Regions from separate parts of the Paenibacillus sp. FSL R7-277 genome, predicted to be linked through region 4. Evidence: riboswitches for the same ligand, from Rfam matches in the RefSeq annotation. Region 4 holds a riboswitch; each other region holds the start of a gene.
The links. A riboswitch is a leader RNA that binds a small molecule or an ion and turns the genes downstream of it on or off. The one in region 4 is predicted to bind cyclic di-GMP.
Positions count from the first base shown of each region.

Region 1: linked by a shared signal. The riboswitch ahead of C173_RS03530 (fibronectin type III domain-containing protein) and the one ahead of C173_RS05425 (PA14 domain-containing protein) in region 4 are both predicted to bind cyclic di-GMP.
Region 2: linked by a shared signal. The riboswitch ahead of C173_RS18870 (thiamine pyrophosphate-binding protein) and the one ahead of C173_RS05425 (PA14 domain-containing protein) in region 4 are both predicted to bind cyclic di-GMP.
Region 3: linked by a shared signal. The riboswitch ahead of C173_RS21205 (flagellar assembly protein A) and the one ahead of C173_RS05425 (PA14 domain-containing protein) in region 4 are both predicted to bind cyclic di-GMP.

Region 1 covers NZ_ASPX01000008.1:127,966-136,177, forward strand. The annotation lists gene C173_RS03530 (fibronectin type III domain-containing protein) at 1-3,827, opposite strand, end outside; cyclic di-GMP riboswitch class I at 3,885-3,986, opposite strand; gene C173_RS03535 (MFS transporter) at 4,071-5,288, opposite strand; gene C173_RS03540 (hypothetical protein) at 5,370-5,915, opposite strand; gene C173_RS03545 (DUF350 domain-containing protein) at 6,046-6,465, opposite strand; gene C173_RS03550 (endonuclease MutS2) at 6,498-8,212, opposite strand, start outside.
Region 2 covers NZ_ASPX01000065.1:59,789-68,000, reverse strand. The annotation lists gene C173_RS18900 (response regulator transcription factor) at 1-259, shown strand, start outside; gene C173_RS18895 (HAMP domain-containing sensor histidine kinase) at 260-1,699, shown strand; gene glpK (glycerol kinase GlpK) at 1,821-3,326, shown strand; gene C173_RS18885 (3-oxoacyl-[acyl-carrier-protein] synthase III C-terminal domain-containing protein) at 3,419-4,411, opposite strand; gene C173_RS18880 (hypothetical protein) at 4,551-4,901, opposite strand; gene C173_RS18875 (carboxymuconolactone decarboxylase family protein) at 5,053-5,433, opposite strand; gene C173_RS18870 (thiamine pyrophosphate-binding protein) at 5,484-7,097, opposite strand; cyclic di-GMP riboswitch class I at 7,244-7,340, opposite strand; gene C173_RS18865 (methyl-accepting chemotaxis protein) at 7,842-8,212, opposite strand, start outside.
Region 3 covers NZ_ASPX01000071.1:32,212-40,423, reverse strand. The annotation lists gene C173_RS21240 (PucR family transcriptional regulator) at 1-341, opposite strand, end outside; gene C173_RS21235 (cupin domain-containing protein) at 358-786, opposite strand; gene C173_RS21230 (ring-opening amidohydrolase) at 843-1,913, opposite strand; gene C173_RS21225 (ABC transporter permease) at 1,910-2,662, opposite strand; gene C173_RS21220 (ABC transporter ATP-binding protein) at 2,659-3,468, opposite strand; gene C173_RS21215 (ABC transporter substrate-binding protein) at 3,483-4,496, opposite strand; gene biuH (biuret amidohydrolase) at 4,522-5,205, opposite strand; cyclic di-GMP riboswitch class I at 5,710-5,802, shown strand; gene C173_RS21205 (flagellar assembly protein A) at 5,880-7,529, shown strand; gene C173_RS21200 (aldo/keto reductase) at 7,560-8,212, shown strand, end outside.
Region 4 covers NZ_ASPX01000010.1:304-8,515, forward strand. The annotation lists gene C173_RS05420 (sugar phosphate nucleotidyltransferase) at 656-2,029, shown strand; cyclic di-GMP riboswitch class I at 2,167-2,247, shown strand; gene C173_RS05425 (PA14 domain-containing protein) at 2,262-4,598, shown strand; gene C173_RS05430 (glycosyl hydrolase) at 4,851-6,314, shown strand; gene C173_RS05435 (discoidin domain-containing protein) at 6,391-8,212, shown strand, end outside.

The DNA.
Region 1 (8,212 bases), on a different contig from region 4:
TTTTCCGGCTTGATCGTTACTGCAGGAGTCGTTGTTTTCTTCAAAAGCTCTGACCAGTCGCTCGTCGCTCCTGCATTCTTAGCCCGAACGCGATAAGCATGCATTGTATTGGGCTCAAGTCCGCTGTGTGTGTATTCCAGCTGATTGGAATTCGAAATGACTTGTCCATCTACTTCCAAATCATAGCTGGATGCGCCATTCACTGAATCCCAGGCAAGAAGAACCGAGTTCACCGTAACTTCGCCTCTAAGATTCTTCGGCACCTCTGGAGCTGTAACACCAGTAACAATCGTAGTCCATTCACTCCAATCACTGACGACCTGGGTGTTCTTGGCCCGTATCCGGTAATTGTGCTTGGTATTAGGCAACAACCCGGTGTGTGTGAAAGTAACCTTGCTGCCATTGTCAATAATTGTACCGTCAGCTTCAATTTCGTAGCCGGTAGCACCCTTCACTGAATCCCAGGATAATCGGATTTGATTGCTCTTGGTCTCCGTCTTTACATTTCCCGGAATCCCGAGCACTGTTGAAATCGTCAGAGGTTCGCTCCATTCTCCAAGAAAGCTTCCCTGCTTCGCTCTGACCCGATAATTATGCCAGGAATAGGGCTCTAATCCGGTATGCTTATAGGATAATGATTCTTCATTATTCAGAACTTCGCCATCCACCAGAACATCATAGCCGGTCGCATTCTCAACCTTGTCCCATGTAAGTTCAATACTTGTATTCTTGGCCGATGCCTTCAGATTAGTTGGTTTGCCGAAGGTAGTGGTTGCAGATACGAATCCGCTCCACTCGGCAGCTCCCGCCGCATTTACAGCTCTTACCCTATATTTGTGCGCTGAGAAGGGTACCAGCTTCTTGTGGATGTAGAGGTTATCCGAAACATTGCGAATCGTTGTCCCATCCAATTCAATATCGTAACTTAGCGCACCTACAACTACATCCCAAGTTATTGTGATTTCGTTGCTATTCACTGAAGTCTGAATATTAGCAGGAACGCCCGCATGAGTAGAATAAACAATCGTTTTCGTCCAGCTTCCGACTCTATTCTCATTCTTGGCCCGCACTCTGTAGGTATGCTCTGAATTCAAAGGGAGCTGTGAATGTGTGAATTCAAGCTTCAATTCATTATCCATCACATCACCATCTACCTCGATGTCATACCCTGTGGCCCCGGCAACTGGGTCCCAAGCTACATGCACAGAGCTTCCTTCCACTTGTGCAATAAGATTCTGTGGAACTCCAGGCAAAGTATGCACGGTGATGATATCGCTCCATTCACTGATTCCATCATCGTTCTTAGCTCGTACACGATAGCTATGCTTGCTGTTAGATTGGAGACTTTCATGTATAAACGAATTATCGGTGATGTTATTACTAACGACTCCGTCTATCTCCAAATCATAGGAGGCGGCTCCCGATACAGCATCCCAGTGCAAATGAATAGACTGCTCATCTGCCGTTCCCTGCAACTTGGAAGGCACTCCAACTAGAGTGGTCTTCGTAACCACTTCGCTCCATGCCCCTGATCCGCTGCTGTTAACCGCTCGGATTCGGAATACCTTAGGCATGTTCGGATTCAGATCATTCTCCTGATAAGTTAGCACCGGTCCTATATTCTTTGTGCTGTTATTAACCTCTATTTCATAACTGGAGGCCCCGGTTACCGGCTCCCATGCGAGAGTAATGGTATGGCTTGTAGCATTCAATTGAATGTTCAAGGGAGCTGCAGGCAAGGTCCAGTAAGACGAGGCTGTTGACCACTCCCCTTTGATATCACCACTGATGGCCCGGATCCGGTAGAAATGCTCGGTTCCCGGACTAAGTCCCTCCTTGGCGAAACCAGGTTCACTGCCAAGAACGGTAACCTCTTTATCAAATTCCAACTCATAGCCGTCCGCATTAAACAAAGAAGGCCAGCCCAGTGTAATGGCTGAGTCTGTTGCACTTGCATTTACTGCTGGTATAGAAAACGGTCTTAGAGATACAGAAGGAACCACCTCACGAATCTGCTGCTCGCTCTCCCAGAATAAGCTGGCCTGAGGATTCCCCATGTCATTCGCATACTCCATCTTCAGGTCATATTTTTTCCCCGCTTCGAGCTGGAGAGTTCCTTGCTCCACATGCTGCTTCGCTGTCCAGGCATCGACCAGGAGCTGATCATTCACCCAGAGTCTGACTCCGCCTGACGTTTTAGCCGAAAATATATATTTATCTGTATAATTAGGTTGAATTTGACCTGTCCATCTTACGGAGAAACGCTGGTCCTCTATTCCTGGCACGCCCAGGAGAGGTTGCCCTGATAGAGAGATAGAATCATCTACCTTCACTGCCTTCTTGCCCGTAAAATCATTATTACTGTAATACTCAGCCTTAAGGCCCGACAGAACATACTTCAACAATGTACGTCCTGCTTGCTCATTCCCCGTGTGTATTACAGGTCTTTGATTCGAGATGACATTACCGCCTACTGCAAATAATCCGCCTGTATTGATATTCAAGTGATTATTTACACTGACGTTGTCCCGGACAAACAGGTCTCCTTGGGCTACATTTAGTTCTGCCCTTGAATTATTGGAAACCACTTCTCCTACAGACATTTCTTCGTCTACATTCATAGTTACCATAGTGTTGATGTTCATATTGCCTTGTACTACTATCCGTTTCGCGGATAGATCGAGAGAGCCATTGTTATAAACCAAAGAACCTGCAAACAATTCATTATCTACATGTACATTGGAGTTATTATTCAAATGCACAGTCCCCTGTACCCATAGGTTACCAAGATTCTCATCTGGTGCAGGGTTGATAACATTAACATCCAACTCAGTATTTGCATTTAATCCTCCACGGAGGATTAACGATCCGTACACCGTTATATTCAAATTCCGGTTCGTATTCATGCCATCTACGATTAAAATGACAGGCTGTTCTGCACTTCCAAACGTAACGCTTGATTCTAAATTCAGTTGTCCTACTGCAATAATGGCAGGCTTGTTGCTGCTGGAGCGGATAGAGCTTTGAATAGCTTCAATATCAGCATTTCTTAGTTCCACTGCATTTTTGCTAATATGCTGTATTTGTTGTTCAATAGATTCTATTTGTTCGCGGATATGCCGAGAGATTTCTCCTTGCAGGCCATTAACGTGAATAAAAGGCGGAGCGTTATGTATGTTAGTCATACTTCCAGATAGAAGTACTTTGTCTCCTGCAACCTTATTGGGTTCAAAAGGCAAACGGATTTGAGGCGGTATCAACGTGGGAGTGTATGTATTAACCAATGAGATATCTATGCTATTTAGAGCAGTCTCAATTCCAGGAGCATTGATTTGACTTAAAGTTAGTCTTCCATCTTCGACAGCAACCTTCTTCTTGATCGTTCTATGCTGCCCTGCTTCAAGAGTGAGTCCCTCCATAACTTTGATATTCTCAACAGTTAGGGAATTATTGCTGCTATAAACAGAGTCACCTACGGTTACTGAGACTTCATAAGTACCATTGTCTAGCGCTATTTCCCACTTTCCATCCGGATGGATTCGTGTCAGGCTGCTTATGCCGGAGTTGTCGTATGTATCTCTTGAGACTGTTGCATCGGTATGATCCATGTTCCAGCCGTAAGAGTATTGGTTTTTGACACTAAAAACGGCTCCGGAATCTGCAAGCTCTCCGTCCTGTACGGGAGTTTGTTCGGGCTGAAACCGGATTTTGAGCATACTGTACTGCGCGGAAATCTTCATCCCTGAGAATTCCACGAAAGGTGAGAGAAGTTGAGCCAGAATGATAAAACACAGTACCTTGCATATGAAGCTTTTGCTATTTGTCATAAAAGACCTCCGCTCAATTACAATTCCTTTAAAAAAGGGCGCAAAAAAACCACCGGAAAGAGCGGCCCGGCTGCCATTCACAGATGGGGATTTCCCGCCCTGTGGTAAGGCCCGTGGCTTTGCGTCCCTGACTTTCGTACAGGTTTGCCTTTTTAGTTCTAATGGTTACATTCATGCAAAATCATTTCGATTCACTTCAATTACAATCTGTACTTACCTTGGCAATAATACCCTATATTTGAATCATATAATATTGTTATTTCTGTGAACATTTGAACTGAGCAACCCCCGCACCACCACCCAACTCCCAATCGGCGCAACGCCCAATCCCAGCATGAGCAGAGTTAGAGTCCGCGGGGACTGGTCCAGGGACAGCACGGCGATGAAGATCAGCAGGCCGAGGAGGCGGCCGCTCATCAGGCTAAGCTCCCTGAGCACTACCAGCTCCACGCGTTTGCCGGCGCTCTCCTCGGACACTCCCATCAGGTCGAAGCTGGTGGACAGCATCGGCAGCATGTAGAGCGGCAGACAGAGTGAGGTCCCGATTCCCATGATTAGGAGGGTGGTAAAGTTCACCTTCCACAGCAGCGGAAGAAGGAAGGCGATGAGCAGCAGGCTGCCTGCCAGCATACCGCCGAGGCGGGCGCGGGGCTTGAACCATCTGCCGGCCGCATAATAACTGATCAGCGAGACGGCTGAAGTCAGCAGGGCGAACTGTCCCAGCTTGCTCTCCTCCTGTGCTGCAATGTAGACGAGCAGACCGATCAGGAAGGAGAATACGCCTTCCCGGATGCCCTGAAATACTAGCGCCGCCGCAACTGGCCGCCAAGGACTGCGCCTGCGGGTAAGCTCGCGCCAGGGCTCCAGCCAGAGATAGGCTTCGCCGCGCGGCCGCTTGCGCAGGCCGAAGCTAAGCACAGCAGCTACCCCATAGATACAAAGCGACAGTATGAATACCATACGGTAACCTTGTCCGCCTTGCCAGCGGGAGATCATCCAGCCGGAGACCCAGGGTCCGGCTATTCCCGTCAGGGAACCCAGCAGGCCCATCCACCCGTTATAGAAATCGCGGTTCTTGGCATCGGTAATCTCGAAGAAAACAATATTGAACGCCAGCCAGTACAGCCCGATGGATAGCCCTAGGACCCCGCCCAGCGGCCAAATGTAATGAATCGCGTCGCCCCGCAAACACAGCACCAGCAAATAAAAAAAGCCCGATACGGCAATTCCCAGCCGCAGGGCATTCATTTTGTTATGTTCTTTCACCCACTTGCCGCCCAGCCAAAAGCTGAGACCCACGGCAAGCTGCTGGGCCACGGTGAACCAGCCGATCATGGCGAAGTTCTGCCGGCTTTTCCACAGATATACGTTGAGGAACGTTCCTGCAAGCACTGTAGCCAGAAGGTATAGCCCACCTACAGCCAGCAGCAGCGCCGCCTGTCCCCGTTCTGAACCTCTCATGCTTAGCCCTCCCTGCTCGTCCTAAGACACATCATCTATTACTAACATGTCCAGACAGCAGGGAAAGCATGAATCCGATCTTTATTCGGCTGAGGTGCTGAGATTGCGGACAAGCTGGATGCGGTCTTCCTGCGCCAGGCTGTGCTGCACATGGAAGCAGGAAGGACAGACGTACAGATTCAGCGCAAAAGGAGGCTTCAGCACAGCTGCGCCGCCTAGCGCTTCCGGCGTTGCCGGAGTGAACCCGTCCACCTGCTGCGTACCGGAGTGAAGCATCAGCTCATGGCATTGCGGACATTCCGGAGCTTCCAGCTGGGCAGCCAGCAAGCCTGAGACCTTGTCCTCATAACGCTTCAGATCATAGTCGTCACCGAACTGACCCAGCGTACCCCATACAGGCACCACGCTATCCTTGTCGTCGTCATCCCACAAATTATCGTCGCTGATCTCTTCCACTCCGGAAGCTTCCTGCGTATCCGGCTCTTCATCCTCCAGATCCTCTGCACCTATCGTCACTGTGCGGTAGCCGCTAAGCTCGTTATTGCAATGAGGACAGGTATCCTCGGGGCCAAACTCCTCATCCCATACAATCTCGGTATGGCACCATGGGCAAACTGTTGTCTCCATCAGTATAATCTCCTTCGCTTACTCACATTCGGTTCAATTCACCGTTAAATATATAATGCCGGCCGCTATAAAAGCCAGGGCTGAAAAAAACAGAATCCGAATCAGCAGCTTCATCTCCCTGCCCCCTAATTCAGAATATGGCCGCGCCGATAACATAGGACAAGGATATGGAGAGCAGCATGGCTGTCAGTCCTACGGCCCGGTTATCTGCGGCAATCTCTTCATCAATTGAAAAGACCGGAGTAAAAAACTCGAACAGGAAGTAAGCCAGCAGCAGCAGCAAAAAGCCTACAACCGACCATTTCATCGTCTCATAGATGGATGCCCCCGCTTCAATGCTGAAGCGTAAGATGTTGCAGATTCCGAAGATTTTGCCTCCGGTTGCCATGGCTACGGCCACATTCCCCTTGCGGATCTCTTCCCAGCAGTTGTATTTCGTCACCATTTCGAAGAAGGACAGGAATACGACCAGCCCCAATATGGCGACAGTGAAGTAGCCTAGCAGCGCCCCCAGCGGATGTTCCAGCAAAAGATCAATATTATCCTGCACACTTTTCCCTCTTCCCTGCCGGACTATGGGCGCTACTCCAGTTCAGCTACCGTCACACCCGCGCCGCCTTCATTGTAGTTCCCGAGCCGATAGCTTTTGACATGCTTGTGCTTGCGGAGGTATTCCTGTATTCCTGTCCGCAGGACCCCCGTCCCCTTGCCGTGGATAATGGAGATCTGCCCCAGATTGCCGAGAAAAGCTTCGTCGATGAAGCGGTCGGTCTCCATAATGGCTTCCTCCAGGTTCGCACCGCGCAGATCAAGCTCATTACGGATATTCTCATCGCGTGTACGCTTGACCGTTGTGGCCCTGCGCAGAGCCGGCGGAGGAGCATCCGGGGCGGAGGCCAGGAATTCCAGATCACTCAGATTAACCTTCATCTTCATGATGCCGAACTGTACCACCGCTTCCTTGGTACCACTCAGCTCAACCACAAGGCCCTTCTGATTCACATTCGCTACCTTCACTTCATCCCCTGGCTGAATCTTGCGCGGCGCCTTGACCGCGCTGCGCGGCACAGCCTTCTTGCGTGGCGCAGGCTCTGCTTCATCCAGCCGGCGGCGCGCTTCAATCAGCTTATGCTCCTTGACGGATGCGCCTTCCTCCAGCGCCAGGCGGCGGAGGTCACTGATAATCTCCTCGGCTTCCTTGCGCGCCTTGGCCAGAAGTTCGCTGGCATCCTTCTCTGCCTTCTCAAGGCGTTTGTCGCGTGAGCCCTCCAGCTTCTCCAGCTCCTGCTGCTGCCGCTTACGGAACTCCTCCGCTTCACGGCGAATCTCTTCCGCCCGTATGCGTTCGTTCTCTGCGGTAAGGCGGTTCTCCTCAAGGGATGCAATCATATGCTCAACACGCATATCTTCTTCCTTCACTTCGCCGCGCGCATGCTCAAGGATTGCATTTGGCATCCCGAGGCGTTCAGCGATGGCGAACGCATTGCTTCGTCCAGGTACACCGACCAGCAGCCGGTAAGTAGGACTCAAGCTCTGCACATCGAATTCCATGCTGGCATTAATAACGCCTGCCCGTTCATAAGCGTATGCCTTCAATTCACTGTAATGTGTAGTGGCAACCATCCGGGATTCCGTCCGGTGAATATTCTCCAGAATCGCTATCGCCAGTGCGGAGCCTTCGGCCGGATCTGTTCCTGCACCGACCTCATCGAGCAGAATCAGACTCTTCGGTGTCATCCGCTTCAGAATGGATATAATATTCGTCATATGGCTGGAGAAGGTACTGAGGCTCTGCTCAATGCTCTGCTCATCGCCGATGTCGGCGTAGATCGCATCGAAGACACACAGCTGGCTGCCTTCCTCGGCCGGAATGAAGAGACCCGACATGGCCATCAGGCTGAGCAGGCCGATCGTCTTCAAGGTCACCGTCTTCCCGCCCGTATTGGGGCCGGTCACGATGATGGAGCGGTAATCATTGCCCAGCTCCACATCCAGCGGCACAACCTGCTCGGCCGGAATGAGCGGATGGCGGCCCTTGCGCAGGCGCAGGTATCCGCGGTCATTCATCCGCGGCTGGGTAGCCTTCAGGTCGCGTGCCAGACGCGCCTTGGCGAAGATGAAGTCCAGCTCGCCGAGAATGTCGATATCATACACCATCTCCTCGGCAATATCGCCGACCAGTGCAGTCAGCCGGTGCAGAATGATCTCAATCTCACGTTCTTCGCGCAGCCGCGTCTCCCGCAGCTTGTTGTTCATCGCCACAATGGATTCCGGCTCGATGAACAGGGTTGCCCCGG
Region 2 (8,212 bases), on a different contig from region 4:
AAGCGCAGGGGGCCAAGAGGTAAGTCTGACGCCCAAGGAATACGAGCTGCTGCATTATCTGGCCATCTCACCGGACAAGGTGTTCTCACGTGAGGAGCTGCTGAAGGATGTATGGAATTATGAGTTCTTCGGAGATCTGCGCACCGTGGATACCCATGTCAAGCGTCTGCGTGAAAAACTGAATAAGGTATCCCCGGAATCGGCAGCGATGATTACAACGGTATGGGGAGTAGGCTATAAGCTAGAGGTGCCTAAATAAGTGAACTTCTGGAGAAGCCTTGTCGGTAAGCTGTGGATCACGATCATCTTTCTGGTTGCTGTCGTGCTCATTACACTCGGGCTGTTCCTGCTGCCTTACATCGACAGTAATTTCACCAATTCCGGTGCAATCAAGCGCTTGTTCATGTATACATGCATGATCGGGTTCTCTCTGACCACCTTCTTTGCACTGTTCCTGTTCACGAAGATCACCCAGCCGATGCAGCAGGTTATTGAGGCAGCGAATGACATCCGCCGCGGCGAGTATGGAACAAGACTGACCCTGGTCACAAGCGATGAGATCGGCCAGCTCGCCACATCGTTTAACCACATGGCGGAAGAGCTGGAAGAGAATATACGCAGTCTGAATAATGAAAAAGGGCATTTATCCAGTGTTCTGCGCAGCATGAGCGATGCGGTAATCACCTTCGATATCGAAGGCCGGATCATCCTCACCAATCCGCATGGCCAGACCCTCCTCGAAACCTGGAGTGATCTTGCCTGGGAGGAAGAAGAGGATAACGGCTTACTTCCGAAGGCCTCCGCTTCCAGTGAGGTGCCGCCGCCGCTGCGTCCGCTGTTCTTCAGCACCCTTGAGGGCGGGGGCGATCAACGCTCCAATGTCCATGTCCGGCAGGGGGTATGGTCGGTGCACATGGCACCGCTCTATTCCGAAGATCATCTGCGCGGAGCTGTTGCCGTTCTGCGGGATGTGACCGAAGAGGTACGTCTGGAGAAGATGCGGCGTGATTTCGTGGCCAATGTATCCCATGAGATCCGCACCCCGCTATCCATGATGCAGGGGTACAGTGAAGCACTGCTAGACGGAATGGCTTCCTCTCCGGAGGAGAGCAGTGAGCTGGTTCAGGTCATTCATGATGAATCCTTGCGTATGGGCCGTCTGGTGAAGGATCTGCTGGACCTGGCGCGCATGGAAGCAGGACATACGGATATGCTGAAGGCCAGGGTGGATGTGGGAGAATTGCTGGAGCGGGTATACCGCAAGTTCTCCGTCAGAGCCAAGGAGCGGGATATCATGCTGGAGCTTAAGAAGCCTGAACAGGAACTGCTGCTGGCGGCAGCCGATGAAGACAAGCTGGAGCAGGTGCTGACCAATCTGCTGGATAATGCCTTCCGGCACACTCCGGCGGACCGGAGAATCTCTATTCTGGCAGGCACAGTAGTGCTAGAGGGCAGGAGTCTGGTAGAGATCGCGATCAGAGACCAGGGGGCCGGCATTAACCCCGAGGATCTGCCGTTTATCTTCGAACGCTTCTACAAAGCGGATAAAGCGCGCCTGCGCGGGGAGACGGGCGGTACCGGGCTTGGTCTTGCTATTGTGAAGAATATCGTCGAATCGCATCACGGCAGCATTTATGCCTCCAGCAAGCTGGGAGAAGGCACCACATTTACCCTGCGGCTTCCTGTCGAAAAACAGTAAACCAAGACCATGCATGACAGCGCCTCTGAGAGCAGAGGTGCTTTTTGTTGAAATCACCACATTAATATTGTTCATCGTGAAACATATATTTCAAGCTAAGGCTTGCAGGAGGCTGGGCATTATGATCTTATCCTTGGACCAAGGTACTACCAGCTCACGGGCAATTCTCTTTGATGCAGAGGCGGAAGTGATCTCGCAGGGGCAATATGAGATCCGGCAATCCTTTCCCCGCCCGGGCTGGGTGGAGCATGACCCGGAGCAGATCTGGGAGAGCCAGCTTGCCGCAGCCAGAGATGCCATTGCAGCAAGCTCCGTACCGGCTGATCACATCACGGCAATCGGCATTACCAACCAGCGGGAGACTGCACTCATCTGGGATAAAATTACAGGAGAGCCGATCTATCCGGCAATTGTCTGGCAGGACCGGCGGACAGCAGACCAATGTGAGGCGCTGAAATCGCAGGGTATGGCCGGAGTCATTGCGGACAAGACGGGGCTTGTCATCGACGCGTATTTCTCGGCGACCAAGCTGGCATGGATTCTGGACCATGTACCGGGAGCAAGAGAGCGTGCAGGCAAGGGAGAGCTCCTGGCGGGAACGATAGACACCTGGCTGATCTGGAAGCTGACCGGGGGTGCGGTACACGCTACAGACGTTACTAATGCTTCAAGAACGATGATGTATAACCTGCATGAGCGCCAGTGGGATGAAGAGCTGATGGACACGCTGCGTATTCCGCGGTCCATTCTGCCGGAGGTGAGGATGTCGGGCGGAGATTTCGGTGTCTGTGACCAGCAGTGGTTCGGTCTGGAGATTCCTATCCGGTCGGTGCTCGGGGACCAGCAGGCAGCGCTCTTTGGTCATACCTGCCTGGAGGCAGGCAGTGCTAAGAACACCTATGGGACAGGCTGCTTCATTCTCATGAATACAGGCACTGAAGCTGTGGCATCCAGTCATGGCCTATTGACCACGGTAGCCTGGGGCATGGGCGATGAGCTCTATTATGCACTGGAAGGCAGTGTTTTCGTGGCTGGAGCGGCTGTGCAGTGGCTGCAGGAGGGGCTGGGGCTAATTGTCGCGCCCGCCGACTCGGAAGAGAAGGCCAGCGAGGTGGACGAGAGTGAGGGGGTTGTGGTGGTTCCAGCCTTTACCGGCCTGGGTGCGCCTTACTGGGATATGTATGCGCGGGGCGCCATATTCGGCTTGACGCGGGGCACCACCTCCGCACATCTGGTACGGGCGACGCTGGAATCACTGGCCTTCCAGTCCCGCGATGTCATCGACGCGATGCAGAAGGATGCCGGCATGCCGCTCACCGGCCTGAGGGTAGACGGGGGTGCGGTGCGCAACAATCTGCTGATGCAGTTCCAGGCCGATATTCTGGGCAGCGAAGTGACACGTACAACCTACGCGGAGACTACAGCACTTGGCGCTGCGCTGCTAGCCGGACTTACCTCCGGGGTATGGACCCGTGAGCAGCTGGAGAGCTTCAATACGGCCGAGAAGGTCTTCTCGCCGCAGATGGAGCCGGAGGAGCGGGAACGCAGATACGGTGCCTGGCAGGATGCTGTGTCGCGCACGATGGGCTGGGAGAAGCATGAGGGCAAGCACGAAGGCAGACTTTAGAGCGGAGTAGAGGCATTAAGAACAGAAACGGCCCGCAGGCAGAAACTTTGCTGCGGGCCGTTTTTTACTCTGGAACAGAATGAACAGTAAGATTAGTACTCCATTACAAATGCGACATTCTGCCATCCGGCGCCCACGGTCCAGAACAGGACCTTGTCTCCGCGTTCAAGCTGCCCGGTAGTGACGGCTCTGTGAAGGGCAATGAACGGGCTGCTGGTCGAGGTATAGCCGAACTCATCGCCTATGTAGACTGCGGCCTCAGGGTTAATACCGGTTTTGCCGGAGACGGCCTGGATGTTCGGAAGAGACAGCTGTGAGAAGCAGGCAGCCTTGACCGATTCAGGGGCAATCCCGTTGTTGCTTAGCAGAGTGTTGATTGATTCGGAAGCGGCATCCACACAGATGGAATCATCGAATGGAATGAACTTCACATTGAACTCTCCTGCGGCAACACCGGTGCGTCCGAGCTTAGCCAGGCCTTCTGCCGGGAACAGAGAGTTGCCGTACACACAGGTGTCTGTCTGGTAGATAGAGTCAATGAAGCCGACCGAATGCTCATCGCGCTCCAGAATAACAGCGGCAGCGGCATCACCGAAGTTCGCGTAATATACCGGATCATTCTTGTCCGCATGCGGTGCCACGTAATCGGAGCCGATGACCAGGGCGCGGCGGATTCTCGGGTTCGCCATCATCTGGCGGCTGACCTGCTCAACCGAGGCGGTCATTCCGGCACAGTTGGCATTGCTGTCAATACAGATGGTATGCGAAGCCCCGTTAATCAGGCGGTGAATCATCAATGAGTTCGTAGGAAATATATATTCAGGGGTTTGGCTTGCATAAGCGATCAGGTCAATGTCAGGGCCGGTAAGACCGGTCTTCTCCAGAACATTACTTGCGGCTTCAAAAGCCATTGTCAGGGAATTCTCATCCGGGCTGTCGATGCTGTAGCGGTTTTCACGGCCCAGAGTAGCCAACAGTCCACGGATATCAATACCTTTGTCATCAAAATGCTGAATGAAAAAGTCATTGCCGATTCTTTTGTCTGGATGGTAGATATCAATGTCCTTAATGCGAATCCCCGCCATAGTACAGACCTCCTAAAGTTTTGTTAGCTATACTTCTCACGAATCTGCTTCTTACAAAACTCTCTTCCAGCATTAGCAGCCGGTTTAATGAATGAACCTGTGCGTTTCAAGCGGCTGATTTAGGTTTAAATTGTATTTATTAAGCTTGTACGGTTGAAGTGATCTCCAGATTCTCAAGTCCTGCTTTGCGGCCCAGGCGTGCCAGCTGCATTTTGAGGATCGGGTTATTTTCCAGGGTAAGACTCACTTTCTGGAAGCCGTCAGCCTTGAACATGATGAAGCAGCCTTCAAGCAGCGGTACAACATCAGGAGCGGTTACATTCAGCTTGCGGCAGTCGATCTCTAGTGCATATTCAGCAGGGCTGATCGGGTTAATAGTCTGCTGGTAAGCCTGTATAGATTTGAGCCCGTCCTCGTTAGAGAAGGTTCCCTCCAGCTCAATATTGATTACTTTCTTCGCAGTATCTGTCTTCAAAATAAATTGTCCCATGTTGATCTCTCCCTAAGTGTAATTTCCAATACCTCCAAAACGTTATTCCTGCGACTCTATTCGACAAAACCGCAATTCGATTTGGGATATTTTGCCTTCATTATAACCAGATCATACTGAAACGTGCAATCAAAAGTCGAAATTTGTAGATTTATGAAGATTTTTCTTTGATCTCCTCCAGGGTATCCAGCAGCACATTAAAGGCCGAAATCACCCGGGGGGCACCGACGCAAGGGGTCAGATGCAGCAGCACGCCCTTGATCTGCTCGACGGTCATGCCAACGCGGAGCGCCATTACATAATGAACCCCCAGCTGTTCATATTGTCCCATCGTAATCAGCGACGAGATCACCGCGATCTCCTTCCAGTCAGAGCCAATCGTGGTCCGCTGAAAAATATCGCCATAGGCATTGCCCATGATATATTCGGCTAATTCCGGAAAATGCTCTTTGATCGGAGCCAGGGCCTTGGCCCCATAATCTCCTGAGAGATCAGTGAAATGATCGAGTCCGCTGTTCATGTTCTTGTTCACGATATGTCCTCCTGATAGTAGGTTAGAAAAGGTGTGCGGATACGGCTTCCTTACGTAAGATCCAGCGTGCGGTGGGCCGTAGGAGGCATTTCATCACGGTCAGTCAGCAGCTCAATGACAGCTGCCTTGTTAAGTGCCACAGCTTCGCGGATTGCGGCAGCGAACTCCTCCTGCGTCTCGCAGCGGAAGCCGGCTGCACCCAGCGATTCGGCGAATTTCACGGCATCCATCGGAACCTCGAAGATCGTACCGTCAATCCGGCCGGTCGTTTTCTCCATACCCTTAAGCGCCATATCCAGCTGCTTATTGTTCACCACAATGAAAATCACCGGAATGTCCTTGCAAACGGCTGTGTTTATTTCAGTTCCGAGCATCATAAAACAGCCGTCACCGGTAATGCAGAAGACAGTCTCTCCGGGAGAAGCCGTCTTGGCACCGATCGCCATGCCAATTGAATTGCCCATGCAAGCAAAGTAGGCATCGAATATGAAGCTGCCGGGCCTGCGGACATTGAACCATTTCACAGCATTGAACCCGTGGCTGCCGTCATCTACAAACACGCTGCTGTTGTAAGGAATCAGGTCGCTCATTGTGCTCATTACCGAAGCCAGAGAGAGCCCCGCCAGCACGGGCAACTCGTCATTGTAAGCATTGGAGATTGTGATTTCATGCTTGGTGACCGTAGAGGGGTCCAGCTTCTGAAGATACAGTGCCAGGTTATCCCTTAAGTCCCCGCCGACAGCGATGGTGGATGAGGACAGTATTTTGCCGACAAAGGTTGGATCTACATCGAACTGGATCAGCTGCGGCGGATGATTCTCCGGCTTCAGGTTGCAGATGGTCATGTCGCTCAGGCGGGAGCCCAGAACAATGAACAGGTCGCTGTTGTTCAGCAATTCATCGCCGTGCGAGGAGCCGCCAACGCCGACAGGACCGTGGTAGAGCGGGTGATCATAAGCTATTGCACCTTTGCCGCCTGGAGAGGTGACTACAGGAATGTTGAAGGTCTCAGCCAGCTGAACCAGTTCCTGATGGGCACCTGAGCGGTTGACGCCTTTACCGGCAATGATCAGCGGCCTAGCGGATTGATTAATCGCCGAGATGACCCGGTCATAGTTCTGATAACTGACTAGTCCCTCGCGTTCCGGCAGAACAATCCGGCATTCCGCGAGCCGCTCTGTCTGCACATCAAACGGAATGCAGAGATGGACCGGACCTTTTTGGTCACCGAGGGCGATGGATAGGGCATGGTTGAAAATCGTGCTGAAGTGATCGCCGCGTTCAACGAGCTTGCTGAAGAGGGTGGCCGGCCGGAACATATCTGCCAAATCAGCCAGGTAGGAAGTGGAATCCTGACATTGGGGAATGCCCAGCTCCTTGATGGACTGATGTCCGGTGATGAAGAGGACGGGAAGATTATTGGCCTTGGCATGCGCTGCTGCGGTGAGCAGATTCGTTCCGCCCGGACCGGAGGTGCCGAAGGCTACCCCGAGACTGCCGGTCTTCAGAGCATAACCGCCGGCGGCGAAGCCGGAGCTGGATTCGTGCCGGCCGGGGATGAACTCTATACCGTAGTCAACCATTTTCAAAGCGATGGGGCAAATAGACTTGCCTATGATTCCAAAAGAATGAGTGACTCCCAGATCGTGTAATGCTTCCGCCATATAATCTGCAACTGTCTTCAGAACATCCACCCCGCAAGTTGTTATTTGTATACGTCAGCAATAGAAAACCTGTACTCACCATTGGAGCACAGGTCTGTTGCACGAATCACCATAATCAAACGCGAAACCTAAGGCGTTCACAGTTTTTCAGCAACCTGGCTGTCATGATCCCACTTCAGAAATGAGACTGTAGATCCATGGCTTTGCGTCATTCCCTTTCGGTGAATTTTGCCGGTATGCGGTTATAAATGAATTTGTGGAGAATTTTCCTTTACAATATATTCCTTGCTCCGCTTTTGTCAATAACCCCTGTGAGAAGAAACTCGGAATTTGACGAATATTCAGGAGTGGAAATGGCTAAATATTTGGATTTTCAAACTTTTGAAAATGGTTGTCCCTGGAAGACTAAAGTCTTAAAATGCAAATGGCCGTTTAGGTTGATTAATGTGGGAAGTGAGCACAAAGCCTCATTACATTCCTGATTTACTGCAAAACATTAAGAATTCACTAGATATACAGCATTACAAATTTCAGTGATAGGACTTAAGTAATAGTGATGTAAGATGTTAGCTTATAGACAAGCTATGACAATAGAACGACTATAGTAAAGAAGTGCAAAGCACGGTTTTTACCCTTATGCACAATTTCAACAATTTGTGAATATTACATAACAATCTTTGTTTTGCCCAAAAAAAGAGACACCTCCCGCAGAAAATTCCGCAGGCGTGTCTCTTTGTGCTGAGGTTAAAATTTGAAAATATGAATCGTTTTTTGCAGGTTGAAGACCGCGGAGGTCATCTTCTCTGTCTCCTCAGCTACGGATTGAAGAGCATGAATCTGTTCGTTCATCGCTGCGGATACCTCTTCCGTCCCTGCGGCGGTCTCCTGGGTGATGGCTGAGATATTCTCGATCGCCCCGGAGATCTTGAGCGCGCTCTCCAGCATAAGGTCACTCTCTGCGGAAAAGGAGGCAATCTGCTCGGTTATGTATTGGACACTATGCACAATTTGAGCAAAAATGTTGGCTGTCTCCGTAATCATCTCATTCTGCACTTGGACTACCTCTTCATTGATGGCGATGTTATCGATAGCCTGCTTGATATCCGCTTCGATGC
Region 3 (8,212 bases), on a different contig from region 4:
TCGAAGATCGGGAAGCCCAGCTGATCCGCGAGTTCCAACGCCCTCGGCGGAATCTCATCGATATAACGTTTGGTTTTGATCCCGAGCGCGGACACTCCCTTCTGGTTCAGCTGGGGAATAATCTCGGCGATCAGCTCCGGCCGGTTATGAAAGGGGAAGCCGCTTGTAATCAGGAACTCTCCCGGACGGACCCAGTCAATGACATCGGGAACCTCCATTACATTGACCCGGTTAATATAACGTCCAAGGCCCCCGGCCCCAGCCAGCAGGGCCGCTTCCTTCAGGTCGGGAATCAGCAGGATATCGCTGCAGGTCAAACCGGTAATTACATTGCTGCCCATGGCTCCGCCGCCTTTACTATAGCTTGGAAGAATAGATATCCTCGATTAGTGTAGTGCCGAAGAAGCTGTTGGACGGCACCTCCGCCTCCGCCGGTACAAAAATACTGATCTGCTCCGAAGGAGAATCCCCTGTATTCCTGACAGAATGGACTACGCCCGCAGGCACATGGAACGTATCTCCGGCCCGGTAGCTGTACCACTCCCCGTCACATAGCAGCTTGACCTCTCCTACGGTAATATGAATGATTTCGACTACATCATGATAATGCGGCAAGACTTGGCCGCCGATCCCCAGCTTCTCCCACAGAATCGAGCTCATGCGGATGCCCAGGCGGTCCGCCTCCGTTGCCGAGACAATCTCCCGGTGATACAGCTCTATGTGATTCGGCATAAGCTCCCATGTCATATCTGCTGCTGCCAGCACTTTCGTTTCCTGTGTATGCATATTCGATTCCCCCATGATGGATAGTGATAATACATTGCTCCTGTCAAAAAGCTCTGCTACCTGCGGCGGAACACAGCCGCCACCGGTCCTCCGCCCTTCGGCCCCTGATGCTCGCCTCCGCCGGAGACGTAGATCATCGGGTCGCCGCCGACATAGGCCAGCACACCGCCGACTACAGCCCGCGCATGGCGGGTATGATTGATATCCGAGTCATCCAGCATGATATGGCGGCGTCCGCGGATGACGCCATCGGGATCGGCTTCCGCCTTGGCCAGCACCTGCACCAGCTCTTCACCGGGATAACGGTCCAGCAGGCCCTGAAGCGCAGCGCCATCCACAGCATCCTGCATCACGGCATGGTCGATGTGGTACGGGCCGTCCGCAGACAGTGAGTTCCCGAACACAATCACTTCGCAGCAGGACAGCTCACTGCCCGCCGAAGTGGAGGCTACCGCGCTGAATTGAGTCCAGTCCGTGCAGATATCTTCCTCCTGCAAGGCCGCACGATCCACCTCACCCAGCGCTACCCCGGCACCCAGTGCAGAAGCTCCTCTGGAATAGCCCATCGATTTATAAGTATCCTCTGTGACGAGCGATACCTCACGGTTGTGTGCCTCATAGATCTGCTCAGCGGTAAGCAGCGGACATTTGATTTGTACAAAATGCACATCCTCCGGTGAGGTGATGCCCGCATCCATGACCGCACGGGCCACGGCATCCGCCACGGCGTCCACCTGAGGGAGCCGTCCCAGTTCCTCCGGCCGGAAGCTCCGGGTTCTGGCGACTCCAATGGCGAGTGACTTCAGGCCATCAGTGACCATACCCGGCTCCTTCTGCCCGCTGCGGCTGATAACCGTGAAGTGCGGACTGAGCACCCCTTCCGTACCGCCGGACATCACATAAGAGATGTCGGCAGCTCCTCCTTTTGCCGCTTCAGCAAAGAATCCTTTCAAGGCCATCACAGCATAACCCCGTGTAAAATCATTCACACAGCCGTTTCCCTCCGTCTTCCCCAGCACCGCGACCACTTCCTCCGGCCGGAACAGGCCTGCTTCCACCGCTGCGCTTAATCCCGACATATCATGCGGCGCGCCTGCCGGGATTCGAATGACCGAGCAGTTCATCATAGATCATCGCTCCTTGTCCAGAAAATAACCCGTTTCTCCAGCAGCCCGATACACCAGAACAGCAGCAGGCCGCACAGCGCCGAAGCAATAATGGCCGAGAACATCACCGGCGTATCCATATGATAGGAAGAGACAAGCACTACATAACCGAGTCCCTTATTCGCTCCGACAAATTCGCCGACTATGGCACCGACTATCGCGAGCGAGGTGGAGATTTTGAGGGCAGAGAAGATATAAGGCAGACTCGTCGGCAGGCGCAGCTTCCAAAAGATTTCGCTTTTCGTCCCTTTGTAGGTGGAGAACAGCTCCCAGGCTTCGTATTCAATGGCCTTAAGCCCCTTGACACTGTTCACCAGAATCGGGAAAAAACAGATCAGCATCGAAGCGATTACCTTCGAGGTATACCCGGTCCCCAGCCAGACGACCAGCAGCGGGGCCAGCGCCACCAGCGGCGTAGTCTTAAGGGCGATGGCCAGCGGGAACATCCCTTTCTCAATCGGCTTGGAATGAACAAAAATCACTGCGGTAGCCAGGCCGAGGATATTGGCGAGAATGAACCCGGTCAGCGCTTCGCCCAGCGTAACCAGCGTATGCGACCACAGCGAGCCATTGATAGCCGAGACTACCTGCGTAGGCGCAGGTAGAAGATACATCGGAACCGACAGGAGACGTACAGCCAACTCCCACAGCAGCAGGAAGCCGAGCGCAAACGTGACCGGGTACAGGGTGTCTTTGATTTTGACCGTCATAGATGCTTCACCCGCTTTCTCAGTTCCTTGACAATCCGGTGAAATTCCGGCAGCTCCTCCATGCCCGCCTCACGCGGGGAGGGCAGCGTCACCGGAATGATATCCGTCACACCGGCAGGCCGGGGAGACATCATCACGACCCGGTCCGACAGCAGCGCGGATTCATGGATCGAATGGGTGACCATCACAATGCTGCTTAGACTGGTCTCCGGGCTCTCCCATAGCCGCAGCAGCTCGAAATTCAGCTTCTCACGCGTCAGCTCATCCAGTGCGCCGAACGGCTCATCCATCAGCAGCACCGTCGGATCAGCCGCCAGAGCTCGGGCAATCGCTGCCCGCTGCTGCATCCCGCCGCTGAGCTGATGCGGGAAGTGGTTCAGATAATCCTGGAGGCCGACCAGGCTCAGGGCACTTTCTGCTTTTTCACGTGCCTCGGCTTTGCTGAACTTCTTCTTCTCGCCCAGCTCCAGCGGCAGCATGACATTCTGCAGCGCGCTGAGCCACGGCATCAGGACCGGCTTCTGGAAGACCATGCCCAGGGACAGATCAGGTGAAGCATACGCCACCTCTCCACCGGCCTCCGGGCTTAACAGCCGCAGCATCAACCGGAGTGTTGTGGATTTCCCGCAGCCGCTTGGTCCAAGAATCGAAATGAACTCATTGCGGTATACATCAAGGCTGACCTGATCCAGCACAGGCACGTTGCCGAAAGAAAGAGAGCAATTGCGCAGGGAGAGCATGGTTTCCCGGGTACCGGGATGCCGCGCGGCGGCAGCATCCAGCTGTTCTTTGATCGCTGTTGTCATTATCGGGTCCCTCCTTATTTCAAAAACTCGTTGGTGAACAATCCGCCGATGTCCTGTTCCTTTTTCACAAATCCCAGCTCGACCAGATTCTTCTGCAATGTCTCCCAAGATGCCTCGTCCATTGAGCCCAGCGGGAGCTTCTCCGGATCCAGCAGCGGAATGCTGGCCTTCATCATATTGACCTCATGCTTCAGATCCAGCTTCTCGCCATACTTCAGACCGAATTCCGCCGCTTCCTCCGGATGCTTTACTGCATAATCCCAGCCCTGCATAGACGCCTGCACGAAGCTTGCGACCATCTCCGGGTCCTTCTTGATGATAGACTCCGTAGTGAACAAGGTATCAGCATAGAAATTGATGCCATAGTCGTTCGGGTCGATAATATTCACTTCCTTGCCCTGCTCCTCTACAGCCAGCACTTCATTAATGACATATCCGGGCCAGGCCTTGACCTGACCGGTTAACAGCGGACTCAGATCATATTTGACCGGCATCTCTTCGATTTGCGAAGGGTCGATACCCGCGCTTTTCTCCATGGCCCGGAAGGTCAGCTCTTCGTTGCCGCCCAGCTTAATGCCCACCTTTTGCCCGACCAGATCCTCCATCGTCTTGATCCCTGACTCTTTGAGCGTGAACATGACGAACGGGGTTTTGCGGTAGATCGCGGACAACGCTTTGACCGGGACGCCTTTCTCTCTGGCGATGACGATCTGGTCGGCACCGGTAACTCCGAACTCCTCACTGCCGGAAGCTACCATCTGCACAGCCGGGAAATCCGAGCCCCCCGGGCGGATCTCAACATCCAGCCCCGCTTCTTTATAGAAGCCTTTTTCCACTGCGGTATAAAAGCCGGCAAACTGCGCCTGGTGAATCCACTTCAGCCGGAGCACCACCTTTTTCAGCTCGCCCGAGCCTTCCGCTCCCTGGCCTTCAGCCTTCCCGGCTTCCGTATTGTTACCGCAGGCGGTCAGGAGCAGCATTAGCGAGGTTAACAGCATCAGCGCTTTTGTTCTGGACTTGTTCCACATGGTTATTCCCCCGTTTATGAATGATTTAGTATTGCTCCAGCGCCTTCAGCACCGCTTGTGAATCACTTACACTGCCGAACACTCCGCCCTGCATTTGAACCATACTCAGCGCCGCCAGGTGATTCGCTTCATCCGTCGCTCCTGTACAATCTGCAAGGATCAGACACTCGTACCCGCGGTCATTGGCTTCCCGCATCGTGGTGTGTACACAGACATCGGTAGTAATACCGGTCAGAATCAGATGGGTAATTCCTTTATTCTTCAGGATCAGGTCCAGGTCTGTTGCGTAAAAGCTCCCTTTGCCCGGCTTGTCTATAATGTACTCTCCGTGGGCAGGCGCCAGCTCATCAATGATCTGCCAGCCGCGCTCCCCCCGCACGAGGATTCGTCCCGCCGGTCCTTCGGAGCCGATCTCGGCCCCGATCTGGCGGCTGCGCCACCGCTTGTTCGCCGGCAGATCCGACAGATCCGGCTTATGCCCCTCGCGGGTATGGATCACGGTGAAGCCTTCGATGTCCCGGATACGGGCCAGCAGCCGCTGAATGGGCTGGATCGCCCTCGCTGTTAATGAGAGGTCATAACCCATTCTCTCGACGTAACCGCCCTTGCCGCAAAAATCCGTCTGCATGTCGATAATCATCAGCGCTGTCTTCGCCGGGTCCACAGCCCCGTCATAAGGCCAGATGTAAGGTGTTGCTGCAATCTGCATGGTTTATGCTCCTCTCCTGATGTCGCTATCTCTATTAATGTTATATTAGTTAACATTAATTCGCGTTTCCTTGGTATGAGTTAGATTATATTACAATGAATTTGCGATGTCTTCGGTTTTATTACGAAATAATACACTGAATGTTTGTGTTTATTTACACAGTTAACATATACATAACATTAACACTCGCAAAATCGCTTATCAAAAAAGAACACTCCGATTCTTACCAAGCCCAGGGTGTCCCAACAGTTGAATGCTCATACTTTCCTCCCCCTGCCTCTTCCATAAGCTGTAAGCGCTGGGAAACCAGTTTTTTTGTCGAAATAGAGCTGCATATTTCGAGTTTTTTGATAAATAGGCATAATATAGTTGAAAAATAGCTCTTTAAGTACTAGAATTAAGCTTGTTTGCAGAAGTTAATGACGCGTAAGAACTATTTATGACTCTTTTTGTCGATTACAGTCGACCATAACTCCCACCTCTACAGGATGTATATCATTGATCTATTTCTAAAGGCAAACTTCCCGAAAGGGCAGGACGCAAAGCTATGGGCCTAAGAACGCCGGAATCTGCGTTTACGGTTGCCAGGCTGCCAATAGAGACCACTTAAGCCAGCTATTCAGGAGGGAAAGCCTCCCAGGCTTGATGATGTTCTTTTTCTGTACGAATTGCCATTGATCATACGAAAAAGTGAGGTTACAACCATGCCGCAGCAGGATATCGAACCAAGCCGATATGAATTCGTAGAGTCCCTGATGCTCGAACGTAAAGGTCTCCTGGATTCATTCTCTGTGGAGGGCCGAGCTTCTGACGGGACAACTGGAGATAAGAATGGAATTATCCTCGTGCAGGACAACCAGATATTCATTACTCCCCCGCTCCCCGGAGGTGCTCCCGCCCGCATTTCTGCGGTCCACCCTGTTGTCCTGAAGATCAACTGGAAGACCGTTACAGAGCCGACCGAGGTGACCAGGGCGGATTATATCACTTGGGAGATCTGTGAGAAGCCGCAATATGAAATTACCGTATCGCCTGACAAGCTCAAGGTCCACTTCACTTTATACCGTGCAGAGAAGTACGCCTGGAATCTGGTCAACTGCCCCGCCGCCTTCGAAGCGGTCGTCCGTGCCCAGCCCAATCCGGCGATGCTGCTGTCCACGCTCACCATAGAACAGATTATCGCCTCACTGGACAACCGTTTTATTCTGCGCAACCTGAACATTCCCGCCCTGTACGCGGAGCTTACGAACCCTACATATCTCCCCGTATGCATCGCTGAAGGCAGAGCCCCGCTGCCCGGCAAGGAAGCCCGGCTGGAATTCCTGCTGCCTGAGCATACACTGGAGGGGAACCGGATGCTTCAGGGACAGGGAGCCCGGGGTCAGAAGCCTGCGGAACCCTTGGAGTATCTCCGTTTCCCGGGAGCCCCCTTTGCCTTTGCAGGCGAAGTCTTCGCCCGCAAGCTGCCGCCGGAAGAAGGCATTCCCGGCCTCGACACAGACGGAAGGGTCCTGCCCCCTCCCCCGCCGCAGGATATCTACTTTGCTGCCGGTAATCATGCCAAGCTCCTTCCCTGTGGCAATATCGTAGCCCGGCACACCGGCAGGCCCCGTATCTGCGGAGGAAGCGGCAGCGTCCGGATATGTGACTTCCCTCCGGTCAGTCTTCTGGCCAGAGAGATGACAGATCCTGCGGGCGATGTTATGTTCGCAGGTGACATCATTGTACCGGGAGATCTGGAAGGACCTGTACGAATTGAAGCCCTCGGGAATGTGTACGTCTATGGCGATATCCGCCAATCTACAATTATAGCCACCGGCAGTATTTACGTTAGCGGCCAGGTCACCGGCAGCGGCCTGTACGCCGGACACGCCGGGGTAATGCAGCATCGTCTGCACAGCCTCGCATGCCTGCTGCGGACAGAGACGGACGGACTGCTTGAGGCAGCGCGCCAGCTGGCCAAGAATGTGGAATCCCGCCAGCAATCCGTGAATTACGGCCTGGTAGTCATGCTGCTGCTGGAGGATAAATACAGCCACTTGGGCAGCCTGATCCGTGATCTTCAGGCTGCGCTAAGCCGTATGAACGGGGCGTTCGGCTCCGGCACGGACCAGCTCTGGCAGATGCTTGAGGTATTCGCCCATCCGGGACAATTCACCGGGTACATCACGGACAGTGTCCTAAGCCGCTTCTCCAGGCTGCTGCTTAAGCTGGGTGAGGAGATTGAGCTGCTCCAGGAGGAGCATGCGGTGATTAATCTCGCCCGGTCACAGGACAGCCGCCTGGAGTCCGGCGGCAAGCTGCTTGTGCGTGATTCCTGCTAAGACTACTACTATATAAGGAGAAGTGAGAGCGTGCGATATAACCGTCTGGGCAATAGCGGCCTGCAGGTGTCCGCCCTGGGTCTTGGAACCAATTCCTTCGGCAAACGGGCAGATCAGGAAACCTCGGTCCGCATTCTGCACACCGCTATGGATCAGGGCATCAATTTCATCGATACCGCCAATATCTATGCCGGATCTGAATCGGAGCGGATCATCGGCCTTGCGCTTGAAGGCAAACGCCATAACGCAGTGCTGGCGACCAAAGCCGGATTGCCGAAGCATGAGGGACCCGGCGGCAGCGGCTCTTCGCGCCATCATCTGATGCAGGAGCTGGAGGGCAGCCTGCGCCGGCTGAAGACCGACTATGTGGATCTGTATCAGATTCACACCTTCGATCCCTACACACCGCTGGAGGAAACGCTGCGTACGCTGGATGATCTGATCTCCGCAGGCAAGGTGCGCTATATCGGAGCCTCCAATTATGCCGCCTGGGAGTTGATGAAGGCGCTTGGAATCAGCGAAGCCCGTAACTGGGCGAAATACATCTCTATCCAGTGCAGCTATTCGCTGGCTGACCGCACGCCCGAAGCGGAGCTGCTTCCGCTCTGCCTGGATCAGGGTCTGGGCATCATCCCGTACTTCCCTCTGGCGGGCGGCATTCTTACCGGCAAATATACTGGCAG
Region 4 (8,212 bases):
GCCAAATGGAGGAAATGAGGAGCACTAGTGCCTAGTACTTAACTAACTAGCTTCTGCCGCCGCGAACTTGTGCGGCGAGCCCTTGGCACAAGAGTCTTGAATCCAGGTCTTGAATTCCGGTCTTTAATTCCATTGTCTTGGATTTTGTTGCCCTATACTCTTGTTCTCTCCAGCCGCTAGGTCAGCGGCGACGCCTTGGAACAAGCGGCACTTAAGAGTCTTTGAGCTTTTGAATCTTTCTCCGCTGGAACAGCTAGGCGGCAACCAGGGATTCACTGTCGTGAAGGCAGGCTGCCGGCAACCAGGATTTCAACTGCTGCTGCTGCAAGTATAGCGCGGCAGCCCGGCCCCCTTGCCGCTATAACAAGCGGCAATATCGGATCTTTAGCCGGGAGCTTCGCCTGCGGGCGAAGCGGATATAAAATCACAAGCCTGTTATGAAATGGAGCGGAGGGGAATTTTGGAGCTGTAGGAGCGTTAGCGTCCGCCTTTGTATTTGGATTTCTACCGCGAGAAGCGGTTTTAATCAAGAAATCCAAATACAACAGCGGCCGTAAGCCCAAAATTCCTTGCAGCGACCCTCATAACAGACAGGTTTTTACCACACAGACGCAACAAGAAATACCCAATAACAATACGATATGGAGGGTTCACTATGAAACTAGTACTTCTATCAGGCGGCTCCGGCAAGCGGCTCTGGCCGTTGTCCAATGATTCACGCTCCAAGCAATTTCTGAAGGTACTGGCAAGTCCGGCAGGTGAACCGGAATCAATGGTACAACGGGTATGGAGACAGCTGGAGGAGAACGGCATGGCCGGGTCCTCTTATCTGGCGACCGGACGCAGCCAGGTGGAGATGATCCAGAGCCAGCTCGGCAGCGGGGTGCCGATCATCGTGGAGCCGGAGCGGCGGGATACCTTCCCGGCTATTGCGCTGACGGCGGCCTACCTGTATTCCATCGCGGGGGTGTCCCCAAGCGAGACCGTGGCGATTCTGCCGGTGGACCCATACGTGGAATCCTCCTTTTTTGAAACGGTGCTGCAACTGGAGAACACCATGCTGGTGAGCGGGGCGAACCTGGCGCTGATGGGCGTAGTTCCCGAGCATGCTTCGGAGAAATACGGCTACATCATTCCAACGGGCGCAGATGCGGGAGCGAATGGTTACCTGCAAGTGAGCCACTTCCAGGAGAAGCCTGACCGTGTGCAGGCCGAGGAGCTAATCAGCCGGGGAGCGCTCTGGAACTGCGGAGTATTCGCCTTCCGTCTGGGCTACCTGCTGGATATCCTGCAGCGCAAAGGGCTGCCGCTGAATTACGAGGAGCTGCAGAAGCAGTATAAGCTGCTGTCCTCCATCAGCTTCGATTACGAAGTGGTAGAGAAAGAAGAGAACATCGTCGTGCAGCCGTACGCCGGATTCTGGAAGGACCTGGGTACCTGGAACACCCTGACCGAGGAAATGACCAGCAACCATGTCGGCAAAGGCTTCATCACCGCTGACTCCGAGGGCACCTGCCTCATTAACGAGCTGGATATTCCGATTACGGTCATCGGGGCGAAGGATCTGATTATCGCCGCCAGCCCGGACGGCATTCTGGTAACGCATAAGGCCGAGAGTCCGCGGATCAAGGAAGTGCTGAAGACTTTTGAACAAAGACCGATGTACGAGGAACGCCGCTGGGGACACTACAAGGTGATCGATTATGTGAAATATGATGAAGGCAACGAGGTGCTGACCAAGCGGATCTTCATTAACGAGGGCAAAAATATCAGCTATCAGCTGCATCACAAACGCAGTGAAATCTGGACCTTCGTCAGCGGGGAAGCCAGCATTGTCATCAATGAGAAGATGCATACGGTGAAGGCGGGAGATGTGGTGCGGATACCGGAAGGGACCAAGCATGCCATTCTTGCTCTTACCGATGTGGAGTTCATTGAGGTGCAGACGGGGTCTGAGCTGGTAGAGGAAGACAATATCCGTATTACTCTGGACTGGGAGGATATCGCTCTACATCAGTTCATTTCTTAGGTCTAACTTATCTATTTAACCAATTGTTACAATTTTAAATCAGGTATTGAGAACTATTTTTTAGACAAATTTTGTTTTTACTCTACATTAAATTTGCATATCGACGATACTTACGGTAAGAGGGATTGATCCTTCCAAAACGACAATGGCAAACCTAATCGAAAGATAGGGACGCAAAGCTATAGGGCCTTCGCAAGAGTGGCAGCCTGGCTACCGAAAGGAAGAGAATATTGTGAAAACTTACCGTAAGTCTCGTTTGCTCTGCGCTGTGCTGTCGCTGGCCGTGGTATTGTCTGCTGTACCCGTGGGACTGGGAATCGCCCCGTCCACTGTCAAGGCTGCTTCCTCTACAGGAGCGCCCGTGAACCCTAATGCCTCAGCCGAGGCGGTCAAGCTGCTGAACAATCTGTGTGATATCTCGGGAAATGGAATTATTACAGGGCAGCATGACTATTTCGAGAGTCCGGATGAGCTGAGCAACAAGCTGAAGGGAACAAGCGGACAATACGCCGCACTGCATGGTTATGAGCTTGGAGCAATCGGTGGACAGAGTGAGAGCGGAGTAGCTGCACAACGCAAAAATATTGTCTGGAGTGCGACGAACTGGTCCAGAGCGGGCGGCATTGTCGCCATGACCTTCCACCAGAATCTGCCGGGTACCAAGTACGAATGGTCCAATGTGCAAAAGTCAATCAGCCAGGCACAGTTCAACAAATACGTAACCCCCGGCACCACGGAGTATAACGCGCTGATCACCGATCTGGATAAAGTAGCCGTCTCGCTTAAAAGCCTGCGGGATGCCAAGGTTCCCATCCTGTGGAGACCGTACCATGAAATGAACGGCGGCTGGTTCTGGTGGGGGAAGAAAGATAATTTCTCAGCTCTGTGGAATATTATGTATGACCGTTTCGTAAACGTTCATCAATTAAATAATCTGATTTGGGTATGGAACCCGAATGCGCCGAATGCCAACTCTGATCCCTATGCACGGACTTATCCGGGTGCGGACAGAGTGGATGTGCTGGCAGCGGATATATATAATAACGACTACTCGAATAAATATCATGATGATCTGACCAGCCTGGCTGGCGGCAAACCGATCGGCATCGGCGAGAACGGTGAAATGCCGAATATCTCGAAGCTGAAGCTGACCCAGCAGAATTACGTGTTCATGATGAACTGGGGCAAGATGCTCTATGAGAATAACAGCACGGCAACGATCAAGAATTTCATGAACGACAGCTACACACTGACCCGTGACCAATATAAGGCCTGGTCTGCTCCGGCGGCGGCTCCTAAGCCAACAGCAACGCCGACGCCTACAGCAACACCAACGCCTACAGTAACACCAACGGCAACCGCAACGCCAACACCGACAGCAACGCCAACCGCAACATCGGCACCAACCGTTGCGCCGATTCCGAAGCCGGTCCCAACCTCCGGTGATACGGAGAGCAAGCCTGCCCAGAACGGGTTGCTTGGAGAATACTTCAAGAACATGACACTCTCGGGGACACCGGTTATGGTGCGTAACGATGAGGTCATCAGCTTCAATTGGCGTCAGGGTGCTCCTAATGCCGCACTTGGCACAGATTACTTCTCGATCCGTTGGACCGGCCAGATTAAGCCGGCTTACAGCGAGACCTATCAGTTCTATACTACATCGGATGACGGTATCCGCTTATGGGTGAACGGCACAGCAGTCATTGACAGCTGGGTCAAGCAGAGCGGAACTGCCCGCACAGGAAGCATAGCCTTGACTGCCGGGCAACTGTACGATATTAAGGTAGAGTATTATGAGAATGCAGGCGATGCGAATGTCCATCTGATGTGGCAGAGCCCCAGCCAGGTGAAGGGAACCGTACCTGCAAGTGCGCTTTTCTCCAGAGCAGGCAACACATCCATACCTGCTCCGGCTGCAACAGCAGTACCGACAACGGTACCAGCAGCGACAGTAGCGCCAGCACAGACAGCAACGCCGGCACCAGTAACGACACCAATGCCAACACCAGCACCAACACCAACACTGACGCCAGCACCGACACCAACGCCAACACCGGTGCCTACGCCGACAGCGGCTCCCGTTCCTTCTCCTACAGCAACACCGGTGGATCTGCCGGTAGAAGTTCCTGCTGCCAATGGACTGTACGCGGAATACTTCAATAACATGACGCTATCGGGCGAACCCGCTGTAGTGCGTACCGATGCTGTGCTTGATTTCAACTGGCGCCAAGGCTCGCCGGATGCCGCTCTCGGCATAGACTTCTTCTCTGTCCGCTGGAGCGGGAAGATGAAGCCGCTGTACACGGAGACTTATCAGATCTATACCCATTCCGATGACGGTATCCGCGTACGGGTGAACGGTGAGCTTGTGATTGACAGCTGGGTGAAGCAGAGCGGCACCGAACGCATGGGCAGCATCAGCCTGACCGCAGGCGAGCTGTATGATATTCAGGTAGAGTATTATGAGAATCAAGGGGATGCAAAAGCGCGGCTGATGTGGCAGAGTCCAAGCCAGGCCAAAGGAACCATTCCGGCAAGCGCGCTGTTTCTCCCTTCCGCTTCGTAAGCTCATAAGGTCCGCAGCTGTGTTCAACATTGGCGCTGTTACTGGTTAAGACGTTACAATTATAAATCCTGCAAGCCACTCTTAATGGCCCTGCTTACCAGCAGGGCTACTAAGCTATAGACGACCATCCGGGAAGCGTAACCGCTCCGGGGTCTGCCGAAGCGGTGTGGCTGGAGAAAGGAGATTACATTGAACACTAACCGTAAGTACAGGCTATTTACAACTGTTTTTCCTCTTATCCTTATCCTTTCATTGCTTCCATGGGGGGAAGGGCGCAGTCTTCCGGCAGATGCCAAGGTTACCACACTGGCCTCCCCTGCCGCCGCTCCCATTAAGCCCATTAATCCTTCGGCCTCCAAGGAGGCTTCCGCACTGTTAAGCTATCTCCACGATCTCAGCGGCAAGGGCATGATATCCGGCCAGCATGATTATTTGGAGAGCCCCGATGAATTCAATAATAAGCTCCGCACCACAACCGGCCGCTATGCCGTTCTGCATGGCTATGAGCTGGGAGCCATAGGTAACCAGTCCAAGGCGACCATTGCCAAGCAGCGTCAGGCTGTCGTGGACAGCGCCATCCGGTGGCATAAGGGCGGCGGCATTGTCGCCATGACCTTCCATCAGAATCTGCCGGGAACTGCGCCGGTATGGACCAATGTGCAGAAGCCGCTTAGCCAGAATCAATTCAAGCAGTACGTCACTCCCGGAACGCCGCAGTATAAGGCTCTGATTGCCGAGCTGGATGAAGTGGCCAAGTATCTGGGTGAGCTGCGGGATGCCGGAGTTCCCGTGTTATGGCGGCCCTATCATGAGATGAACGGCGGCTGGTTCTGGTGGGGGCAGAAGGATGACTTTGTGAAGCTGTGGGACCTGGTCTATGACCGCATGGTGAATACGCATAAGCTGAACAATCTGCTGTGGGTGTGGAATCCGAATGCCCCCAACAAGTCGTCTGAGCCGTATGCCGCCTATTTTCCCGGCACCGCCAAGGTGGATATTCTGGCCGCCGACATTTATGACAATGATTTCAAGCAGTCTTATTATGACAGCCTTCTGAAGCTTGCGGACGGCAAACCGATAGGCATCGGGGAGAGCGGAGAGCTGCCAGACCCTGTCATCATGTCTCAAAAACAAAGCAAATGGGTATATACGATGACATGGGGCAAGATGCTGGTGGAGAATAACCCGACCGTGAAAATTCAAAGCTTCATGAACCATAAATATACGGTCTCGCGGGAGGATTACAAGCTCGCAGCGGGTGCCAAAACCCATGCGGCGGCTGTAAGCTCAAGGAACGGCCTGAGAGGCCAGTATTATGGCAATATGGACCTGTCCGGCACACCGCTGCTTACCCGTAACGACAGTACCATTCAGTTCAACTGGCATGGGAATTCACCGGCATCCGGCCTTCCCAAGGATTCATTCTCGGTACGCTGGACCGGGACCCTTAAGCCTCTCTACAGTGAAAAGTATACGTTCACCGCTTCTTCGGATGACGGCATCCGCGTATGGATCGGCGGCAAGCTCCTGATCGACAGCTGGAAGAACCAGAGCAGTGCGAGCAAGGAGGGCAGCATCACGCTCTCTGCGGGTACCCCCTATGCTATCAAGGTTGAGTATTACGAGAACCGCGGGGATGCCAGCGTCAGTCTGATGTGGAGAAGCCAGAGCCAGAAGCAGATGATTATTCCCCAGAGTGCGCTGACGCTTCCTTAAGGAAGCCGCGCAGAGGAAGAAGCGTGACGTTAGCCCGGTGCAGCACAGAATTCCGGAAGAAAGCGAGGACAAGGGAATGAGGACTAGAGTTCAAAAGAAACCCAGTAAATATCTCCACAGGCTACTAAAATTTGCAGCACTGATCATCTTGATTCTGTTGTCCGTCTCTGTCTTCGGAGATTACGGGACCAGGGACGGTGAAGCAGATGTGGATCTGTCTTCATTGTCGGCGGCCAAGGATGCCGGTCCTGAGATGCCGGAAGGAACGGTTCTATGGAAGCTTGGCAAGCATGACGGCTCTGCCGGTGAGTTCAAGGCGGCAGGGTCAAGCGGGGTGAAGAAGTCGCTCAGCATAGCCTCAACCACTGCCAGGTCGGCAGAGCTGAAGTCACTGCCCTCCGGCCTGCACGGGGAGACCAACCCGGAGCTGCGGATTCAGTATGAGCTGGATAAGATCCCGGAGCACGGGGTCTTATTTCGCGTGAGCATTATCGATGCTTACAAATCCGTTCCCCAGATGAGCGTGTTCTCCAACCGTCAGCTCTCAGGCATTATTCAGATCGCCGGGATTGCCGGAACAGGCAGCAAATACGACTTCCGCAAAACCTATGAGCTGTACATTCCCAAAGAGCAGCTCATCAGCGGCACCAACGAGCTGACGCTGCGGACGGCCAGGGGAATCTATTCCTCAGAGGCTGAGGATAAGTACAACTGGTGGACCTGGGATAATCTGAGTCTGGAGGCGCTGAAGTCTCCGATTAAGGAGCCGATTCACGGCAGCTATACGCTGACGGGGACGGTGGTGAATAACAAGCAGTTTTATTTTGACGAGGGGGCGGTTACCCATCTGCCCTATATTATGAAGTGGCTGGGTGTAGCCTATAGCGGCAATATCATGCGGACCAGCTGTGCCAGCGATGTAGGCCGCTCGTGTGAGAATATGGAGGAGTACTACAAGGTCCTGAAGGATTACAATATGCAGGCCGTAGCGCTCTATCTGTACACAGGCGATATCAAGCTGAAGGCGGATGGAACTCTGCCAGAGGATGCGGAGAAGAAGCTGACGGATTATTTCCAGAAGTACAGCCCGTACTTCCAGTATTACGAGGTGGATAACGAACCGGGCCTGTTCAACCGTTCCAAAGCGGTCAATCTGGCCATAGCCGAGTGGCTGAACAGCAAGGGTAAGACGATCGCACCGCATCTGCAGACGGTTGCACCCGGATGGGCCTACTGGCCGGGCTACAGCGAAGACTCGTGCGGCAATCAGAAGGGTCCGGTGAAGCAGTGCGGAGACCCGGACGGCTGGGAACGCGATCCGAAGCAGCGCGATGAGCTTGAAGCGGTAACGGATCTGACGAATGGCCATTCTTATGGGGATTCCTATATTTTCGGACAGGGCGGGAGCTTCACGGAGAACCTGAAGACCTTCGGGGGCTCGGTAGACGGCCTTAGCAAAAAAATGCTCGCCACCGAGTTCGGCACCTCGGACTCCCATGTGGACGCGTATCAATATGGGGCCAAGGAGCGGACTTCAGCGGTGTTCGACCGGATTATGCGGGCACATATCGGCTATGCCGAGATGTTCGTGCAGCATGCCGCCTTCTTCAAGAATTTCAGCCTGTTCAAATACGGCTTCAATCTGGAGGATCATGATCCGGCGGCTACAGAGATCTACTACACCAAGGAAGGCGAAGAATCCCGCGTCAGTATCATGCGCAGGCTGGATCTGGCTTATGCTACACACGGCGCTCCGCTGACCTACCAGATCAGCAATAAGGAGGAGCTGAAGGATAAGCTGGTCTACGTAAGAGCAGTGGACACCTCCACGCTTGAGCCGCTGGCGGGCAGCAAGGCCACCTCCAACAAGGTGCTGGTGAACTTCGTCAATTTCGAGA